2 linked regions of the Halorhodospira halophila genome follow. The protein of the gene in region 1 interacts with the protein of each later gene in a pairwise test. Links are inferred from orthologs where the notes say so. Each region holds a gene or a part of one and is shown in the gene's direction. Other genes may lie near its edges.

Region 1 (3,694 bases):
CGGTTGAACATGACCACGCGATGCCACTCGGTGCGCTCCTGCTGCTCACCGGTCTGACGGTCGCGCCAGGTATCCGAGGTTGCCAGGGCGAGATTGGCCACCGCGCTACCCGACGCGGTATATCGAACCTCGGGGTCCCTCCCCAGGTTGCCGATCAAGATGACCTTGTTGACACCTCTGCTGGCCATGGCCGTGCTCCTCCAAAAAAAATGCTTTACTGAACAGTGGGATCGAGAACCGCTGGGCGGTCGGGCGAGCAGGGTGCACACCCTCCCTGTGCGTCACCCCGCAGGTGGCCTCAATGTAAAGGTTTTGCCGGCGCGGCGAAACCGACCCCCTTGGCACCGGCAACCTGACAGGATGCCGGCGGCGCGATACCGTAGAGGGTTCGCCCGCTATCCCGCGTCGAGAGCAGCATGGACCATATCCGCATCCGCGGCGCCCGCACCCACAACCTCGATAACCTGGATATCGACATCCCGCGCAACCGCCTGGTGGTGATCACCGGGCCCTCGGGTTCCGGGAAGTCGTCGCTGGCCTTCGACACCCTGTACGCCGAAGGGCAACGGCGCTACGTCGAGTCCCTCTCGGCCTATGCGCGGCAGTTCCTGTCGATGATGGACAAGCCCGACGTGGACCACATCGAGGGTCTCTCCCCGGCGATCTCCGTGGAGCAGAAGTCGGCGTCCCACAACCCCCGTTCCACGGTGGGCACCGTCACCGAGATCCACGACTACCTGCGCCTGCTCTTCGCCCGCGCCGGCACCCCCTACTGCCCCGAGCACCAGGTGGCGCTGGAGGCGAGCAGCGTCTCGGAGATGGTCGATCGCATCCTCGCCGAGCCCGCGGGCACCAAGATGATGCTGCTCGCCCCGGCAGCCGACTGGCACCCGGACGAACAGCAGCGCACGCTGGAACAGCTGCGCAGCCAGGGCTACATCCGCGTGCGGATCGACGGCCGGGTCGTCGAGCTCGACCCGTTACCCCAGCTCGATGGGGACTGCAAGCACGACATCGAGGCGGTGATCGACCGCTTCCGCGTGCGCGACGACCTGGCCGGGCGGCTGGCCGACTCCATCGAGACGGCGCTTCGCATCGGCGAAGGCGTCGTACGGGCCGCCTGGATGGACGCGCCCGAGCGCGAGCCGCTGGCCTTCTCCGCGCAGCCGGCCTGCCCGCAGTGCGGCCACGCGGTGGAGCCGCTGGAGCCGCGCATGTTCTCGTTCAACAACCCGGAAGGCGCCTGCCCGACCTGCGACGGCCTGGGGACACAGCACTTCTTCGACCCGGAGCGGGTGGTCAGCCGCCCCCAGCTCACGCCCGCCGAAGGAGCGATCCGCGGGTGGGACCGGCGCAACCTCTACTACTTCGCCATCCTGGAGGGGCTGGCCGCGCACTACGGATTCAGCCTCGAGACCCCGTGGGCCGAACTGCCGGAGCCGACCCGGGACTGCATCCTCTACGGCTCGGGGGACGAGCCGATCACCTTCCGCTACCCCGGCCGCAACGGTCACACGGAGCGGGTCCACCCCTTCGAAGGTGTCATCCCCAACCTGGAGCGACGCTTCCGCGAGGCCGACTCCGCCACGGTGCGAGAAGAGCTGGGCCGCTTCATGGCGCAACGCACCTGCCCGGAGTGCCGCGGCGGACGGCTCAACAAGCGCGCCCGGAACGTGCGGGTGGAGGGCTACAACCTGCCAGAGATCGCGGCGCTGCCGATCCATGTTGCCCGCGAGCGTGCGCGGGCCCTGGAGCCGGAGGGCGCCCGCGGGGCCATCGCCCGGCCAATCCTCGAGGAGATCCGGCAGCGTCTCGGGTTCCTGGAGGATGTGGGGCTGGGCTACCTGACCCTCGACCGGGCGGCGGAAACGCTATCCGGCGGGGAGGCCCAGCGCATCCGCTTGGCCAGCCAGATCGGCGCCGGCCTGGTGGGAGTGCTCTACGTCCTCGACGAACCCTCCATCGGGCTCCACCCCCGTGACCACGGCAGGCTACTCGACACCCTGCGCCGGCTCCGCGATCTGGGCAACAGCGTCATCGTGGTCGAGCACGAGCAGGATGCCATGCGCGCCGCCGATCACATCATCGACATGGGGCCCGGAGCGGGCGTCCACGGTGGCACGGTCGTGGCCGCGGGCCCGCCACAGGCGGTCGCCGAGCACCCGGATTCGGTCACCGGTGCCTTCCTCAGCGGCCGGCGCAGCATCCCGCTGCCGCAGCGCCGGCGACCGCCGGAGGACGAACGCTGGGTGCGGATCACCGGCGCCCGCGGCCACAACCTGCAGGACGTGAGCGCCGAAATCCCCGTGGGCCTGCTGACCTGCGTAACCGGGGTGTCCGGTTCCGGCAAGTCGACGCTGATCAACGACACCCTCTACCGCAGCGCCGCCCGCGATCTCAACGGCGCCCAGACCAGCCCTGCGGAGCACGACGGCCTCCAAGGGCTTGAGCACTTCGAGAAGGTGGTGGATATCGACCAGAGCCCCATCGGCCGGACGCCGCGCTCCAATCCGGCGACCTACACCGGGGTCTTCGGCCCGGTGCGCGAGCTCTTCGCGGCCACGCCCGAGGCACGGGCCCGTGGCTACAAGCCGGGGCGCTTCTCGTTCAACGTCCAGGGCGGGCGCTGCGAGGCGTGCCAGGGTGAGGGCGTGGTGCGCGTCGAGATGCACCTGCTGCCGGATCTCTACGTAGCCTGCGATAGTTGCCACGGCACCCGCTTCAATCGCGAGACCCTGGAGATCCGCTACCGCGGCTACACCATCCACGAGGTCTTGGAGATGACCGTGGACCAGGCCCACGACTTCTTCGAGGCGGTCCCCGGCATCCGGCGCAAGCTTGAAACCCTGCGCGAGGTGGGCCTGGGCTACCTGCGCCTGGGGCAGAGCGCGACGACCCTCTCCGGCGGCGAGGCGCAGCGCGTGAAGCTGGCCCGGGAGCTCTCCCGGCGCGAGCACGGCCGCAACCTCTACATCCTCGACGAGCCGACCACCGGGCTGCACTTCGCCGACGTGGAGCAGCTGCTGGCGGTGCTCCAGCGCCTTTGCGACCACGGCAACACAGTGGTGGTGGTCGAGCACGATCTGGACATCATGCGCTGCGCGGACTGGATCATCGACCTCGGCCCGGAGGGGGGCGACGGCGGCGGGCAGGTCTTGGCGGCCGGCCCGCCGGAGACCGTCGCCACCGCAGAGGCATCCCACACCGCCGCCTACCTGGGCCCGCTGCTCGGCGGCTGAGCGGCCCGGCTCAGCGCCCCGGCGCCGGCGCCGGCTCCAGCCCTCCGCCGGGCAGCACCGTCCGGCGCAACCGCAGACTGTTGGTCACCACCAGCAGGCTCGAGAGGCTCATCGCCCCGGCGGCCATCATCGGCGAGAGGAGCACACCGAAGAACGGGTACAGCGCCCCCGCGGCCACCGGCATCAGGGTCACGTTGTAGACGAAAGCCCAGAACAGGTTCTGCCGGATGGTCCGGAAGGTCTGACGGGCCAGTCCCAGACCGCGCGCCACGCTGCGCGGATCGCCGGCCATGATCACCACGTCGCCGGCCTCGATGGCCACGTCGGTGCCCGTGCCCACGGCCACCCCCACGTCCGCCCGCGCCAGGGCCGGCGCGTCGTTGATGCCGTCACCGACGAAGGCCACGTGCCGCCCCTCGGCCTGTAGATCCCGGATCGCCGTCTCCTTGTCCGCT
Region 2 (3,262 bases), on another replicon or contig:
GGGACTGCTTGGCACCGCTGGAGACGAGGATCTGGCTGGGCTCGTAGTTCAGGCGGTTGTCGCGCTCGAGCTTGTCGATGACCGCCTGCTTGAGCTCGGCAGTACCGTCCACGGCGGTGTAGCGGGTCTGCCCCTGTTGGGCGGCCCGGACGGCGGCCTCGATGATGTGCGGGGGGGTGTCGAAGTCCGGTTCGCCGGCGCCGAGGCCGATGACGTCGTGGCCGGCGGCGCGCAGCTCGGCGGCGCGGGCGGTGACGGCGAGCGTCGGCGATGGCTTGATGCGCTGGACGCGATCGGCAAGCTGAAGGTCCATGGTCTGGCTCCGCGTTGAAAGTTGGGCTCGGTGCGTATGATAAGGGTTTTCGGGTCGGGTGTTCACGGTTCAGTGCGCGTGGGGCGGGGTTGAGGCTTCGGGGTTCAGTGGGCAGGGTCCGGCAGGTGGTGTCGTTGGTCGAGCGGGTAGACGCTGTGTGCAGGGCGCCGGGTCAGGGTGCGCCCAAGATGAATGCGGGGGTTCGATGACGGAACGTTTCAAGCTCAACGCCCGGTTTCAGCCGGCGGGTGATCAGCCCCAGGCCATCGAGGAGCTCGTCGAGGGGATCGAGTCGGGGCTCTCGGATCAGACCCTGCTCGGGGTCACCGGTTCCGGCAAGACGTTCACCATCGCCAACGTCATTGAGCGGCTGCAGCGCCCGGCGATCCTGCTCGCTCCCAACAAGACCCTGGCCGCCCAGCTCTATGGCGAGATGCGCGAGTTCCTGCCGGAGAACCGGGTCGAGTACTTCGTCTCCTACTACGACTACTACCAGCCCGAGGCGTACGTGCCGTCGTCGGATACCTTCATCGAGAAGGATGCCTCGGTGAACGAGCACATCGAGCAGATGCGCCTGTCCGCCACCAAGGCGCTCCTCGAGCACCAGGATACGGTCATCGTCGCCTCGGTATCGTCCATCTACGGCCTCGGTGACCCGCAGGCGTACATGTCGATGCTCCTGCACCTGGTCCGCGGCGAGCGCATCGACCAGCGGGCGATCCTGCGCCGGCTCGCCGAGCTGCAGTACACCCGCAACGACACCGAACTCACCCGCGGGACCTACCGCGCCCGCGGCGAGGTGATCGACATCTTCCCGGCCGAGTCCCCGGAAGAGGCGGTCCGGGTGCAGCTCTTCGACGATGAAATCGAGGAGATCAGCTGGTTCGACCCGCTCACCGGCGAGCTCCTGCGCCGGGTGCCGCGGGTGACCATCTATCCGAAGACCCACTACGTGACCCCGAAGGAGCAGCTGCACCGGGCCGTCGAGCAGATCAAGGAGGAGCTGCGCGAGCGCCTCAGCGAGCTGCGCGCCGCCGACAAGCTGGTGGAGGCGCAGCGGCTCGAGGAGCGGACCCGCTTCGACATGGAGATGATGCTCGAGCTCGGCTATTGCAATGGCATCGAGAACTACTCGCGCTACCTCTCCGGGCGGGCGGCCGGTGAGCCGCCGCCGACCCTGTTCGATTACATCCCGCCGGAGGCGGTGCTGTTCATCGATGAGTGCCACGTCACCGTTCCGCAGATCGGCGGCATGTACAAGGGCGACCGTTCGCGCAAGCAGACGCTGGTCGACTACGGCTTCCGCCTGCCCTCGGCGCTGGATAATCGGCCGCTGAAGTTCGAGGAGTTCCGGCGCCTGGCGCCGCAGACGGTCTTCGTCTCGGCAACGCCCGGCCCGTTCGAGGAGGAGCACGCCGGGCAGGTGGTCGAGCAGGTGGTTCGCCCCACCGGGCTGGTCGATCCGGAGGTGGAGGTGCGCCCGGCCACCGCGCAGGTCGATGATGTCTATGGCGAGATCCGCGCCCGCGCCGAACGGGACGAGCGCGTGCTGGTCACCACGCTGACCAAGCGCATGGCCGAGGACCTGACCGAGTACCTGGAGGAGAACGGGATCCGCGTGCGCTATCTGCACTCCGACGTGGACACCGTTGAGCGCACCGAGATTATCCGTGACCTGCGCCTGGGTCATTTCGACTGCCTGGTCGGCATCAACCTGCTGCGCGAGGGGCTCGATATCCCCGAGGTCTCGCTGGTGGCGATCCTCGATGCCGACAAGGAGGGGTTCCTGCGCTCGACCCGTTCACTGATTCAGACCATCGGCCGGGCGGCTCGCAACATCAGCGGCCGCGCGATCCTCTACGCCGATCAGGTGACCGACTCCATGCGCCGCGCCATCGACGAGACCGAGCGTCGGCGGGCCAAGCAGATCGCCCACAACGAGGCCCACGGCATCACCCCGCAGGGCATCCGCAAAGAGGTGCCCGACATCATGGAGCGCGGCGGGGTGCCGGCGCCGGGCGCGCCGCAACGGGCGGCCGGAGTGGCCGAAGAGGCCGGCGCGTACGCCGGGCTGTCGCCGGCGGAGGCGGTACGGCGGATCCGTGAGCTGGAGAAGCGGATGCATGAGCACGCCAGGGATCTCGAGTTCGAGGCGGCCGCGCAGGTGCGGGACGAGATCCGCCGTATCGAGGAGCAGGCCCTCGGCGGCGGCGACGCCACGGCCGCCGCTTCCTGAGCGGGCCTGCGGTTCAGCTCGGACGGCGGTTCTGCATCAGGGTCTCGATATCCAGGCGTTTGTCGCCGTGCCGGGTGCGCATGAGCACGTCGTGCTCGTAGTGGTAGTAACGGGCGATGAAGTAGGCCGAGCGCAGCGCCGCGATCTCGGTCTGCGAGTTGCCGATGTGCTGCACGCCGCCCTGTTCGTTGTAGAAGACTACCTCCCAGCCGTTGTCACGCTCCTCGATGATCAGCCGGTAGGTTGTGCGCAGTCGCGGTTTGTGCGGCCGGGGATTCAACAGCTGCTCTCCTGATCGGGCAAGTCGCCCCCATCCTGCCATGGATCGGCGCCGCCGCGGGGATCCAGGAGGGGCGCACGCCTAGAACTATAAGACTTCTAAAGAGTCTTCCCTTCGGGTTCGGGAATATGTACCCTTTGAGTACGGATTGAGCGAAGTCAGAGATCATGCTCCGAATCAACCGCGAGACCGATTACGGCGTTGTCATCCTCTCGGCCATGGCACGCCGGCCGGGAGAACGGGTCAACGCCGCGCAGCTGGCGGGCGCCCACGGCCTGCCGCAACCGATGGTTAGCAAGGTCATGAAGCAGCTGGTGCATGCCGGGCTGCTGTGCTCCTACCGCGGCGCCAAGGGCGGCTACGGCCTGGCCCGGCCCCCCGAGCAGATCTCGGTGGCCGAGGTCATCGAGGCCCTCGAGGGGCCGATCGCCTT

The links.
Region 2: the proteins of uvrA (region 1) and uvrB interact in binary tests that used the Escherichia coli proteins (3 or more experiments, as listed by UniProt). The link is inferred for Halorhodospira halophila from one-to-one orthologs.

What each region holds. Positions count from the first base shown.
Region 1 is NZ_NHSN01000029.1:7,701-11,394, forward strand. The notes cover bases 57-3,439. They hold uvrA (excinuclease ABC subunit UvrA), read left to right. Parts: upstream 57-416; coding sequence 417-3,239; downstream 3,240-3,439. Other genes in these bases: ssb (single-stranded DNA-binding protein), read right to left, coding at 57-188; CCR79_RS11620 (heavy metal translocating P-type ATPase), read right to left, coding at 3,250-3,439. Outside these bases: more of ssb, read right to left, coding at 1-56; more of CCR79_RS11620, read right to left, coding at 3,440-3,694. UniProt on the Escherichia coli protein: The UvrABC repair system catalyzes the recognition and processing of DNA lesions. UvrA is an ATPase and a DNA-binding protein. A damage recognition complex composed of 2 UvrA and 2 UvrB subunits scans DNA for abnormalities.
Region 2 is NZ_NHSN01000009.1:65,541-68,802, reverse strand. The notes cover bases 83-3,033. They hold uvrB (excinuclease ABC subunit UvrB), read left to right. Parts: upstream 83-518; coding sequence 519-2,549; downstream 2,550-3,033. Other genes in these bases: CCR79_RS03125 (SUF system Fe-S cluster assembly regulator), read left to right, coding at 2,997-3,033; CCR79_RS03130 (hypothetical protein), read right to left, coding at 2,563-2,829; CCR79_RS03140 (pyridoxal phosphate-dependent aminotransferase), read right to left, coding at 83-313. Outside these bases: more of CCR79_RS03140, read right to left, coding at 1-82; more of CCR79_RS03125, read left to right, coding at 3,034-3,262. UniProt on the Escherichia coli protein: The UvrABC repair system catalyzes the recognition and processing of DNA lesions. A damage recognition complex composed of 2 UvrA and 2 UvrB subunits scans DNA for abnormalities.